DNA from 3 places in the Lentihominibacter sp. genome. Region 2 is predicted to be linked to each of the others. Evidence: riboswitches for the same ligand, from Rfam matches in the RefSeq annotation. Region 2 holds a riboswitch; each other region holds the start of a gene.
What was found. Region 2 has a riboswitch for FMN ahead of ACLR96_RS09125 (MATE family efflux transporter). Riboswitches for the same ligand answer to the same signal wherever they lie in the genome.

Region 1 (4,270 bases), on a different contig from region 2:
TTAACTACCGGAACGGATTTTGAAAGCGATGTTCAATATATAAATATTATAGGCAGCATAGAGGGGCATAATGTTCTTCCGCCTGATAACAAGGCTACAAAATATGAACATCTAATACCCCAGCTTATAGCTGTAGAGGAAAATCCTAAGCTTAAAGGTCTTTTGGTTGTTTTGAATACTGTAGGAGGTGATGTTGAAGCGGGGCTTGCCCTTGCAGAAATGATATCTACTTTATCAAAACCGACTGTATCTCTTGTTCTGGGAGGCGGACACAGCATAGGCATACCGCTTGCAACAGCTACGGATTATTCATTTATAGCCAAAACTGCCACCATGACGCTGCATCCTATCAGAACTACCGGAATAGTGATCACATCAGAGACTACTTTTGATTATATGAGAAAAACGCAAGAACGTGTGATCAATTTTATAGAGGAACATTCAAAAGCCAAACGTGATGAAATAATATGGCTTATGAACAGCAATGACAATATGTCTAATGATGTGGGAACTGTACTTTTCGGAAAAGAAGCTGTGGAAACTGGTATAATCGATCAAATCGGAGGAGTGTCTCAGGCGATAGCAGAGCTGAGAAAAAGAATAGAAGAAAAATAAAATTATTGACAATATTTTCCATAAGATGTATTATATTAAAAGGAATTAATTTCCATATAATGCATTAATTTGAAAGGAGAATTATGGAAAATATTTCATTGATGATTGTCACAGATGACAAAGCGTATGGCAGGGCACTGAGCAAAGCTTTGATTCACCTATGTGTAGGTATGATAATACAGATGATAGGAAAGAGTGAGTTTTTCTCAAAGATGAGGGAATACGGTAATGAGAAGGATGAAGTATCTTTCCTTGAATCTGTAGATTTGATATTATGGGATGGAGCAGAAGCAGAATCATCTTACGGAGGCAGAATTATACTTTTGTCTGAGAAACCGGTTATGTCTGTAAAAGATTTTAATGAAGGAAAATTCTGTATTTACAAATACAGTCAGGCTCAGTGCATAGCGGCGTCTTTGTTTGAGATATACAGTTTTTTGATAGGACGGCGTATGGTTAACATACAGCGTCAGAAAGTACGTATACTTGTTTTCTCCTCATGGATGGGAGGTTCAGGATGCACTGTAACCGCAATGGCGGCAGCTCAGGAATTGTGCCGTTTCAGAGGTAGTCGTGTTTTGTATCTTTCTTTTGAGGAAATAGAATCAACAGGTGAATTTATAGAAAGTCCTATCGGAGTAAAAGGAGTGGGCGTATATCTATATCATCTTTTTAAGAATTCGTCTTCTGTAATAAAATCAGACGGCATCGGGGATAATGAGTACCCTGTTGTAGAAGGTTATCTTGTACATGATGATTTCGGAGTGGAGGCCTTTGCTCCTACAGCTGGAAGGAATCCTTTAAGAGATATTACGGATGAGGAGCTTAATGTCTTTATGGCATCACTCATAGATATCGGACGATATGATTTTATTATAATAGATATGGGCGATAATCTGTCTGAAACTGATATAACATGTATGGAAATGTGCGAAAGGATATGTCTCGTATCTAAAGGACAGGGAAATGGCGCAAGAGAAAATCAATATCTGCAGCATCTCATATATCGCTGTGGAGAAGAGGTCATAGATAAAATAATAAAGGTAGAAAATCTGAAAACTGAGATTTCGAATACAGATAAAATTTCCGGGGAAAAGAATTGCATGATAGATGCAGACATATGCATAAATCGAAGCAGTACATTTTTACAGGAAGGGGAGATCATGCGCATATTTCTGGACGGAAAATTCGGAAACAGTATTAAAAGACTTGTAGAAAAACTTACAGAACCTGAAAGGTGATGTATGTATCAGATAGAATATTTTTTTAAATAATTCTTGACAGATATGCTTTACAGGACTAATATATTATACATAATTGAATATTATCTTCAGGGCAGGGTGAAATTCCCGATCGGCGGTAAAGTCCGCGAGTGTGAAAGCACAGGATTCAGCAGATATTTTGTCTGAATCAGGATTTGGTGAGATTCCAAAACCGACAGTATAGTCTGGATGGGAGAAGATATGATAAACGCAGTTTATGCGTATATTTGTGTAACCATTGGCTCTGAAACTATTTTTGTTTCAGAGTTTTTTATATTTTGGTTGTTAAATATGGCATGAACAGTGATTTGGCTATATTTTTTGTAATACCCTGAAAAATGTTCAGGGTATTTTTTATGAGGTGAATATTGCTTTATGAGATTGGCTGAACGTTGAAAAATCTGATGCTGAAAAGAAATGATAAAATTAGTTTTTATTTTGAAAGGATTTAAGATGAAGGATGAAAAATATATGCGTCTGGCGCTGAATTTAGCGGAAAAAGGCTGCGGAAAGGTAAACCCCAATCCTCTGGTAGGAGCTGTGATAGTAAAAAACAGCAAAGTGATAGGTAAGGGATATCATATGGAATATGGAGGCTTTCATGCAGAACGGGAAGCTATTTCTTCATGCTGTGAATGCCCGGAGGGCGCAGATATGTATGTAACTCTTGAGCCATGCTGTCATCAGGGAAAGCAGCCGCCATGTACAGAGGCTATAATACAGGCAGGGATAAAACATGTGATAGTAGGGTCTTATGATCCTAATCCTCTTGTTTCAGGAAAAGGTATACAAATGTTGAAGGAACATGGAATAAAGGTGACGGAAAATTTTTTGAGAGAGGAATGTGACTCTGTGAATTATGTGTTTTTTAATTTTATAAGTACAGGATTTCCATATGTGGTAATGAAATATGCTATGACTATGGATGGAAAGATCGCTGTACGCACAGGAGAATCAAGGTGGGTAACAGGTAAAGAAGCGAGAAAACAGGTACATCGTGACAGAAACCGGTATAGTGCTGTCATGGTGGGAATAGGCACTGTTCTTAAAGATGATCCTCTTTTAACTTGCAGGATTGCCGGAGGAAGAAATCCCATAAGGATAGTATGCGATACAGACCTCAGGATTCCTGAAGATTCGCAGATAGTAAAAACTTCCCGAGAAATCAGAACTATCATAGCTACAGCTTCCAATGATGTAAGACAATACCGGAAAATACAGCAGGCAGGATGTGAAATATTTCATATTCCTGTAAAGAACGGGCATATAGATCTTAAAAAACTTATGAGAAAACTTGGCGAAATAAATATAGACAGTGTTTTGCTGGAGGGAGGAGCCACTATTAACTGGGCGGCGCTTGAAGCAGATATAGTTAATAAGATACAGGTATATATATCTCCAAAATTATTTGGCGGAGGAAGAGCTCCGTCTCCTATAGGCGGCAAAGGAGTCAGTATGCCGGCGGCGGCTTTTATGGCATCGCCGCCTAAAATAACGTTTTTTAATGACGATATACTGTTGGAAAGCGAGGTCATGAAAAAGTGTTTACAGGAATAGTAGAGGAGATAGGGAAAATAAAAGAGATAAAAAAGGGGCCAGCGTCAGCGGTTTTTACTGTTGCTGCCGATAAAATACTGGAAGATACGGCACCGGGGGACAGTATCGCTGTAAATGGTGTTTGCCTTACAGTCACTGATCTGACGGACAGCCAATTTGAGGCGGATGTTATGCATGAGACTATCGAAAGATCCTCTATGGGAGATTTGGAAACGGGAAGTTTCGTCAATCTTGAGCGAGCGATTAAAGCCGGAGGAAGGTTTGGAGGACATATAGTATCGGGACATATAGATGGGACAGGAATAATAACAGACATTTCTCTTGATGATAATGCAATTTGGTATACAATACAGACTTCGGAAAAAATCATGAGATATATAGTTGAGAAAGGATCTGTGGCGATAGATGGAGCGAGTCTGACTGTAGTGCGGTGCGAAAGACAAAGCTTCATTGTTTCGGTGATACCTCATACAGTGGAAAATACCATATTTTCTGTAAAAAAAGAAGGGGATAAAGTGAATCTCGAAAATGATACTATAGGAAAATATGTGGAAAAAATGATGTTTAATAATACTGCACTTAATATGAAGGCAGACAGGGAAATTACAGAAAAATTTTTGATGGAAAATGGGTTTTAGAAAGAAAAGGAGAAAGTTATTATGGAGAAATTCAATACGATACAAGAGGCACTTGATGAGCTGAGAAAAGGAAAGATAATACTTGTTACAGATGATGAGGACAGAGAAAATGAGGGGGATATGGTATGCGCAGCTCAGTTTGCTACTACAGAGAATGTTAATTTTATGGCAAGTGTTGCAAAAGGTCTTATATGTATG
Region 2 (4,270 bases):
AAACAGACCTCTGAAAGAGCATTTTCAATTTTCAGAGGTTTTTGTTTTGTACAAAAAGTTAAATGTGTACTGATAATGTGCCTTGACAGTAAGTAGACAGAATGCTAAAATATAATCAAATTGAGATAATTTAAAGATCAAAAAAGTAAATAGTTTGATTTTTAGTAATTTCGAGAATAGTAAAATTAAAAAGGAGATTGATAAGTATGACTATTCAAAACCAAATTGACAAAGCGCGTGCAGCGTTTGAACAGATCAAAGATTATACTCAGGAACAGGTGGATAAGCTTGTTTATGAGAGTGCAAAGATCATTTACGAGAATGCAGAACCTTTAGCAAAGATGGCTGTTGAGGAAACAAGACTTGGAAGCTATGAAGACAAGATTGGCAAGAACACTGGAACAGCTGCTGCTTTCTGGGATTATCTCAAGGATAAGAAGTCTGTTGGCATCATCAATGAAGATCCTTCAATCGGTCTTATTGAAGCTGCTCATCCAATCGGTGTTATCGGTGCTATCACTCCGGCAACTAACCCTACAGTTACACCTTTAGGAAACTTCATGCACGCTTTAAAGGGTAAGAATGCAGTTATCATTTCACCTGCTCCACGTGCAGAAAAGACTTCAACTACTACAGTTAACTTAATTCGTGAAGCATTAGCTAAGAACGGTGCTCCTGAAGACCTTATTCAGATTGTTAACGATGTTACTATCGAAAAGTCACAGGAATTAATGGAAAAATGCGACCTCGTACTCGCAACTGGTGGTTCCGGCCTCACTAAGGCTGCTTACTCAAGCGGAACTCCTGCTTACGGTGTAGGACCAGGAAACCCTCCTGTAATCGTAGACAGAGGATATGACCTTAAGGATGCTGCTGAGCAGACAATTGTTGCTGTAGCAAGCGATAACGGAATCCTTTGCGACGGAGACAACTTACTCCTTTACCCACAGGAATTGGAAGCTGATTTCTTTGCAGAACTTAAGAATGCCGGTGCTGTTGTATTTGAAAGCGCTGATGATGTTGCTAAGTTCCGTGAAGCTTTATTCCAGGATGGAAAGATCAACTCAGGTTTAGTTGGTAAGGATACTGACGTAATCGCAGAAGCTGCTGGATTTACTCTTCCAGAAGGAACTAAGGTTATAGGTCTTAAGATAGAAGGCGTTGGTAAAGATGATATCCTCGGCAAGGAAATCATGGGACCTGTAGTAGTATTAAAGAGCTACGACAAGTTTGAAGAAGCTGTTGACATGGCTATCAGAAACATGGAAGAAGATGGCGGTACTGGACATACAGCTGGTATCTTCTCAAATGATGAAGATCATATTCTTTACTTCGGTGAAAAGATTCCTGTAGCTCGTGTACTGGTTAACCAGCCTACACCGGATGCTTGGGGACCTGAAACTAACGCACTGTCACCTGCAGTATCAGAAGGTTGCGGTACATGGGGTAACAATATCTTAGCTGGTAACGTTGACTACATACACATGGTAAACGTTTCTAAGATCGTTAAGAAGTTAGACGTAGAACCGCTTGATCCTGCAAAGATTTTTGCTGACTAATAAAGCCAGTTTGAAATTAATCGGAAAAGGCATTAAAAATTTTGGGACATAAACCAGTTTTGTCCCAAAAGATATGGACAAAACTGCTTTATAGAAAAAACAATTACTCATTTAATATTATTCTGCATAGCAGAAAGAGGAGGAAAATTATGGTTGGTAAGAAAGTAGTTCATCATCTTATGATGAGTGCAAAAGATGCACATTATGTAGGCGGATTAGTAAATGGTGCTAGAATCGTTGACCAGTGGGGAGACGTTGGTACTGAACTGATGGTATATGTTGATGGAGATATCAGCTTATTCTTAGGATACAAAGAAATCGAATTCTTAGCTCCAGTATATGTTGGAGACTTCATGGAATATCATGGCTGGATCGAAAAGGTTGGTAATCAGTCATACACTTGCCAGTTCGAAGCTTGGAAGGTTGCTACTCAGTTAGACAGAACAGATGCAGATTTGTCAAACGTAGCTACTCCTGAAACAGCTGCTACAGCTTGTGAGCCACCAGTACTTTGCGGTAAGGCAACAGGAAGCTTATTCATCGCTAAGAAAGACCAGAGAGGCGCTACTGAGTCTTCATTCAAAGACAGAAAGCACCCAGGCGAGAAATAAGAAAGAATTAAATAATCTTATGAATTAGATTATTCATTACTTTGTTATAAAACGGACAGATTTATTCTGTCCGTTTTTTCATATCGGAAGTATTGTTGTAGGTTATGAAAGAGTCGATTTTGTTTTTGAAACACAGTGAATGTTGACGGAGTGCAAACCTTGTGATATCCTTTATATATCCGTATAAAAGAACCTTTCTTCGGAAATGAGTTTTTACTCTACTGGCGGTACAGCCCGCGAGCAATAAGCTAATTCGGTTTGATTCCGAAGCCAACAGACAGTCTGGATGGGAGAAGAAGGCTTTCAGTTGATTTTCTGAATGCTTTGTTCTTTTTTCTTTGCCTAAAATAAAGGAGAGATTTTTATGAATAACCAAGAAATTACCCAGAACCCTCTTGGAACAGAACCAATAAAAAAACTTATCGTTAAGTATTCTATTCCTACAGCTTTAACTTTGATGGTCAATTATCTGTATAATATAGTTGACCAGATTTTTGTAGGACAGGGAGTGGGAGTAACGGGAATGGCAGCCACAAATGTAGCATTTCCGTTAACTATTATTGCTATGTCAATTGCATTGCTTATTGGAGATGGCTGTGCGGCTAATATAAGTCTTTGTCTGGGAAGAAAAGAATATGAGGATGCTAACCGTACTGTCAGCAATGCTGTAACTTTGTTGATAGGATCCGGAATTTTGATTTTGCTGCTTTCTTTAATTTTTGCTCCCCAGATAGTAAAACTATTTGGATCTACAGATAATGCTTTTGCTGATTCGTTGGTCTATACTAAAACTATTGCGTGGGGACTCCCGTTTCTTATGATAAGTGCGGCTTTGACTGCTATTATACGTGCAGACGGCAACCCTAAGTATACGATGAAATGTATGATAATAGGTACTGTGATAAACCTTGTTCTTGACCCGGTTTTCATTTTCGGATTTAAGATGGGGGTTTTTGGAGCAGGTGTAGCTACTGTTATAGGCCAGGCAGCAGCAGGAATACTTTGTCTGTTGTATCTCAGAAAACTTAAAACAGTTCGTATATGTAAAGCTCATCTGAAACTTTCCGTAAATATAACCGGAAGAATATTAGCTTTAGGATTTCCGAGTCTTCTGACTCAAATTATGACTGCGGTAGTGCAGATAACAATGAATAATCTTATGACCATTTATGGTGCCGTGAGTGTATATGGAAGTGATATGGCTTTGTCAGTCTATGGCATGATGATGAAGGTCTATCAGATAGCGCATGCTATGTTCGTAGGAGTTTCTTCTGCTACACAGCCTATAAACGGTTTTAATTTTGGCGCTAAGAATTATGGAAGAGTCAGACAGACTTACAAAACGGCTGCTACCATAGCAGTGGTAGTTTCTCTCGTTTGGTTCGCTGTATATCAACTTTTGGGAAGACAAATAGGAATGCTGTTTGTATCCGGAGATTCTATGTATGCTGATTGCTCGCAGCATATTTTTAGAATATTTATGATGGCGTTCTTTGTGTATGGCGTTCATATGGTCACAGCATCATTTTTTCAGGGAATTGGAAAGCCTGCAAAATCCCTGCTTATTCCATTGTCCAGACAGGCGATCTTTCTCATTCCTCTTTCAATAATACTATCAAGTAAGTTTGGTCTTGACGGCGCTCTTGCTGCTGCACCCATAGCAGATATACTGGTGTTTATTCTGGCGATATCTTTAGTTGTGGGAGAGTTTAGAGGATGGAAGAAGAAACAGTGGATACAATAGAGCGTAGAACTTTCTGATAATATATTCATATTTGTCTTAGAAATCAGTTTTTAATTGATGTTGACATAATGATAAATACCGTGGTAAAATAAATGTTAGCTTTGGGCTTTATTGTTCAAAGCTAACGTATTTTTATTATATCAAGAAAGGAGAAAAAGGATGCCTACAATTAACCAATTAGTACGTCAAGGCAGAACCAGCAGCGAGAAGAAGTCAACTGCTCCGGCTCTGAATAAGGGTATGAACTCTATAAAAAGAGTTGCTACAGATGTTAATTCGCCGCAGAAAAGAGGCGTATGCACTTCTGTAAAGACTGTTACCCCTAAGAAGCCTAACTCAGCTTTGAGAAAAGTTGC
Region 3 (4,270 bases), on a different contig from region 2:
TACAGGGAAGCCGTTTTCAAAAAAATACCCTCCTGCATATATCTGATTTCTTCTGGCGTCCATCATAGGACATATCAAAATATCCTTATTATCAATAAACGCTGCGTTCATGGCCAAAGCTGCAAGACTGGGTACCGGAACGCAAGGAATTCTCGTCATCTGAGACAATGCTCTTGCCGAGGAGACACCTATTCTTATCCCTGTAAATGATCCCGGTCCGCATGAAACTGCAATAGCCTCTATATCCTTAAGTGTTATCCCGCCTTCTTCAAGCACAGTTTCTATCTGCGGCATAAGATTCTGCAAATGTGAAAACCTGTCTGATCCTTTGACATATCCGACAATTTCTCTATTTTTCATCAATGCCACCGAAGCAAAAACTCCTGTGGTTTCTATTCCTAAAATGTACATATATATATACGTTCTCCTTCTTTCTTGCCATATAGGATCTGTATCTTTACCGCATTATCAGGAATAATATCCTCTATAAGCTCAGCCCATTCTATTATGCAGACACCTCTTCCAAAAAAATATTCCTCATATCCAAGCTCATACATCTCTTCTATGTCCCCTATTCTGTAAACATCAAAGTGGTACAACGGAAGGCGTCCGCTGTCATACTGTTTTACTATATTGAACGTGGGACTTGTTATCGTTTCTTTTATTCCCAGACCTTCAGCGACAGCTTTAGTAAGCGTCGTCTTGCCTGTACCCAGATCCCCTGTAAGCGCTATGACACTGCCGGCTGTTAGTTTCCTGCTCAGAAGCTTTCCGAATTCCATAGAATCTTTTTCATTTTTTATAAATATTTTTTTCTGTTCCATAACTTATGTAGTATACCACAGAAATGTACTGATATAAAGATTCCCGAAAATAAAAAAGTCCTATCCTTTCCGGTTTTGCCGAATTAAAATTTATCTGCCGGCAACGGTAGATAAAATAACATTAATTTTTATATAGCGTACATAATTTGAGGCTATACATTGCTTAAATAAATATATTTTCACAAAGAATTTACAATAATATGATGGTTAACTTTTCTTTTACATATTACAATATTATACATAAAAATTCAAAGGCTGTCCGTATATACGGATTTTAAATACTTACTTAAGGTTGGTGAATAAGGGTTATTATGGAAGAAAAAATAAATTATAAAACTATACGAAAAAATAAAGAAATAAACATGCTTTTGGAGCAGGGCAACAATGTCTTAAAGGTAATGGGTTTCACAGATCATTCATCAAAACATGCCGCTAAAGTTGCCGCCAGATCAGGTTGGATACTAAAATCTCTGGGCTACAGCAATCATGATATAGAGCTCGGAAGAATAGCAGGATATATGCATGATATAGGAAATAGCATTAATAGGAACGACCATGCACACAGCGGAGCAATTTTGGCATACCAGATACTCAAAGAACTCAAAATGCCGCTTGAAGATATAATGACAGTAACTTCTGCCATCGGACACCATGATGAGAGTTCCGGAAACGCCATAGATCCTGTTTCTGCAGCGTTGATACTGGCCGATAAAACTGACGTAAGAAGAAATCGAGTTAATAATAAAACCAAAGCTAATTTTGATATACATGACCGGGTCAATTACGCAGCCCTGTCATCTAAGCTCGATATTAATCAAGAAAAGAAAATTATTCAGATGAATCTTGAACTGGACGACGACATCTGCAGTCTCATGGATTATTTTGAGATATTCCTTGAAAGAATGATCATGTGCAAAAGAGCTGCCGAAGTCTTAGGATACAAATTCAAACTGCTCGCCAACGGAAGCAAGCTCTGCTAAAGCCATCAATCAATATGAAAAAACTGAAAAATATTCAGCAAAAATAAAGCTTCATTATTAAGGCTGTCAAAAAGAGGCTTCAACCGAAACGAAGCCTCTTTTATCATAAGCAAATAAATGGTACGTTTGAAGGACGATCAAGATGTCTTATGCAAAAATCCGGATATCCTCTTATAAAGAATAAATGTTACAACTGCGTTTATTCCTGCCTTTATGGCATTAAAGCCTGCAATAAACGGCATGAGATCCCAGACTACATCGCGGGGAACTCCCATGAAAATCGGTGTTATTATCATATTTGCGCCTATCATAACTGCTGTCATGGCTGCAACACCGCACAATAAAGCTATAACAGCTCCTTTTCTTGTCTTATTATACTTGTATATGATACCTGCCACCAATACAAGTACGCTTGTAGCAATAATATGCATAATTATGCCATAAAGCCCGCTGGCTGCACTCACAGTCACCCCTTGCACCACTGATGTTACTACTGTCAGGATCACCCCTGCCAGAGGACCAAAAGCAAATGTCCCTATAAGAATAGGAATATCAGCCGGATCATATTCTAAGAATGCCACAGCAGGAAATATCGGAAAGTGTATAAAATACACAAGTACGATAGATACCGCCACCAGCATTCCCATCTTTGCCAGTCTTACAGTTTTTTCTCTGCTGCTCATCCGCGGCTTATTGAGCGTATTCTTATCAGCAGTTTTTTGAGTCATATTGAACCCTCCTCGATTAAAATAATAATTATTGTCATCTGTCAGGTTTCATATGCAGCGCCTCATCCATGTCCTGATCGCTTCCGCTGCATAAAAAAAGCCTCGGAAAATTTATTCCAAGACTAAAAATACTCGTATCAAAAATACAACATAAGTATCTTCGTTTCTTTCATCCGGACTTTAACCGTCGGTACAGGATTCACACCTGTTCGGCCTATAGATAGGTTCGCGGACTTATGATCATCGGATCAATCACCGCCGGTGAGGACTTTCACCTCGCCCTGAAACAGATTTTTACAGTAATATTATAGATTCCGGAACATATAACTGTCAAGATATTTCTAAAAGTGTTTTTATGGAAATATTTTTTTCACTTATTTTTCATTGAATTTATTTTAATTTGGGAATACTATTAGAGTATAGTTAGATTTATCTTAAAATCTATATTATTAATATAAGAACCGAGGCGAAAACATTGAAATTTGATTTACATTGTCATACAAAAGAAGGTTCACTGGATTCCAAGGTTTCTGTAAAAGAATTTGTTCACAAATTCATGGCACTTGGCTTTAACGGTTTTATGATCTCAGATCATAACAGCTACAAAGGCTGCAGAGCCTGGGACAAAATAAAAAATGATCCCCGATACAAAGACTTCTGCGTAATCAGAGGCGTAGAATATGACACTAAAGACGCCGGTCATATCCTCGTTATCATGCCTGATGATCTTTATCTTCCCATCATGAAGATACGCGGAATGAGATGCAGCAAACTGATAAAGATTGTTCATATTTTCGGAGGCATTCTCGGACCTGCTCATCCTTTCGGAGTGGCGAGTTCCAGCGCGATGGGCTTTAAAAAAATGGATATGCGTCTTCTAAAAAGGTTTGATTTCATAGAGGCATTTAATACATGTGAATCTCGCTCGTCAAACAGTAAAGCCGCTCTTCTCGCAAAAGAATGCGGACTTCCCACGTTTGCCGGTTCAGACTCTCATGTCAGCGAATATATAGGAATGGCCTGCACAGATATATCCGAAAATATCTACTGTAATAATGATCTTATAGCAGCAGTAAAAAACGGAGTAAAAATAGAAGCCCATGGAACTGAACGTGAGGAAACAAAAAAAGCAAAAAGAAAAGAGCACTGGATAGGTATACTAAGTTTCAAACTTTACAACAGAGGAATCGGAAAACTCATATGTCCTTACCGAAAAATAAGACACAGGAAGCTTCTCCGTCCCATAGTCCGTCCTTTTATTTACAAAGAACGGCGTACCCGCAGAGAACAAAAATCCAGAGAATCAAAACAAAAAAAATTGTCCGGGTGAAATCGCATTTAATGCGATTCTCATTTGGACAATTTTATCTTTCTGATATTATTATTTTTTCAGTACTGCACTCCTTCTCTATCACAGGAGTAAAATCCTGAACATCCCGTTCATATTCATCATCTATATAGAAAGATGTCATTATGAAATCAGCTGTGGCTCTGTTAGTTGCCACCGGTATATCATAGACCACTGCAATCCTTAAAAGAGCCCGCACATCAGGATCATGAGGCAAAGCTTCCAATGGATCCCAGAAAAAAATCAACATATCTATCTTGCCTTCCGCTACTTTGGCTCCGATCTGCTGATCCCCTCCCAATGGGCCGCTTTTATATCCTTCCACATGAAGCCCTGTTGCATCTGATATGAGCCTTGCAGTCGTACCTGTTCCGCACAGAAAATGTTTCT

Region 1: it holds a riboswitch for FMN, as region 2 does, so the genes downstream of both, ribD (bifunctional diaminohydroxyphosphoribosylaminopyrimidine deaminase/5-amino-6-(5-phosphoribosylamino)uracil reductase RibD) here and ACLR96_RS09125 (MATE family efflux transporter) in region 2, are expected to answer to the same signal.
Region 3: it holds a riboswitch for FMN, as region 2 does, so the genes downstream of both, ACLR96_RS04085 (ECF transporter S component) here and ACLR96_RS09125 (MATE family efflux transporter) in region 2, are expected to answer to the same signal.

What each region holds. Positions count from the first base shown of each region.
Region 1 covers NZ_JBKTXS010000001.1:74,455-78,724, reverse strand. The annotation lists gene ACLR96_RS00405 (ATP-dependent Clp protease proteolytic subunit) at 1-615, shown strand, start outside; gene ACLR96_RS00400 (hypothetical protein) at 699-1,856, shown strand; FMN riboswitch at 1,938-2,082, shown strand; gene ribD (bifunctional diaminohydroxyphosphoribosylaminopyrimidine deaminase/5-amino-6-(5-phosphoribosylamino)uracil reductase RibD) at 2,331-3,434, shown strand; gene ribE (riboflavin synthase) at 3,419-4,072, shown strand; gene ACLR96_RS00385 (bifunctional 3,4-dihydroxy-2-butanone-4-phosphate synthase/GTP cyclohydrolase II) at 4,094-4,270, shown strand, end outside.
Region 2 covers NZ_JBKTXS010000039.1:11,017-15,286, forward strand. The annotation lists gene ACLR96_RS09115 (aldehyde dehydrogenase family protein) at 207-1,559, shown strand; gene ACLR96_RS09120 (hotdog fold domain-containing protein) at 1,709-2,170, shown strand; FMN riboswitch at 2,362-2,472, shown strand; gene ACLR96_RS09125 (MATE family efflux transporter) at 2,535-3,914, shown strand; partial or broken gene rpsL (30S ribosomal protein S12) at 4,074-4,270, shown strand, end outside.
Region 3 covers NZ_JBKTXS010000009.1:64,811-69,080, reverse strand. The annotation lists gene tsaB (tRNA (adenosine(37)-N6)-threonylcarbamoyltransferase complex dimerization subunit type 1 TsaB) at 1-411, opposite strand, end outside; gene tsaE (tRNA (adenosine(37)-N6)-threonylcarbamoyltransferase complex ATPase subunit type 1 TsaE) at 399-824, opposite strand; gene ACLR96_RS04090 (HD domain-containing protein) at 1,136-1,804, shown strand; gene ACLR96_RS04085 (ECF transporter S component) at 1,942-2,532, opposite strand; FMN riboswitch at 2,690-2,825, opposite strand; gene ACLR96_RS04080 (PHP-associated domain-containing protein) at 3,008-3,862, shown strand; gene ACLR96_RS04075 (methylglyoxal synthase) at 3,897-4,270, opposite strand, start outside.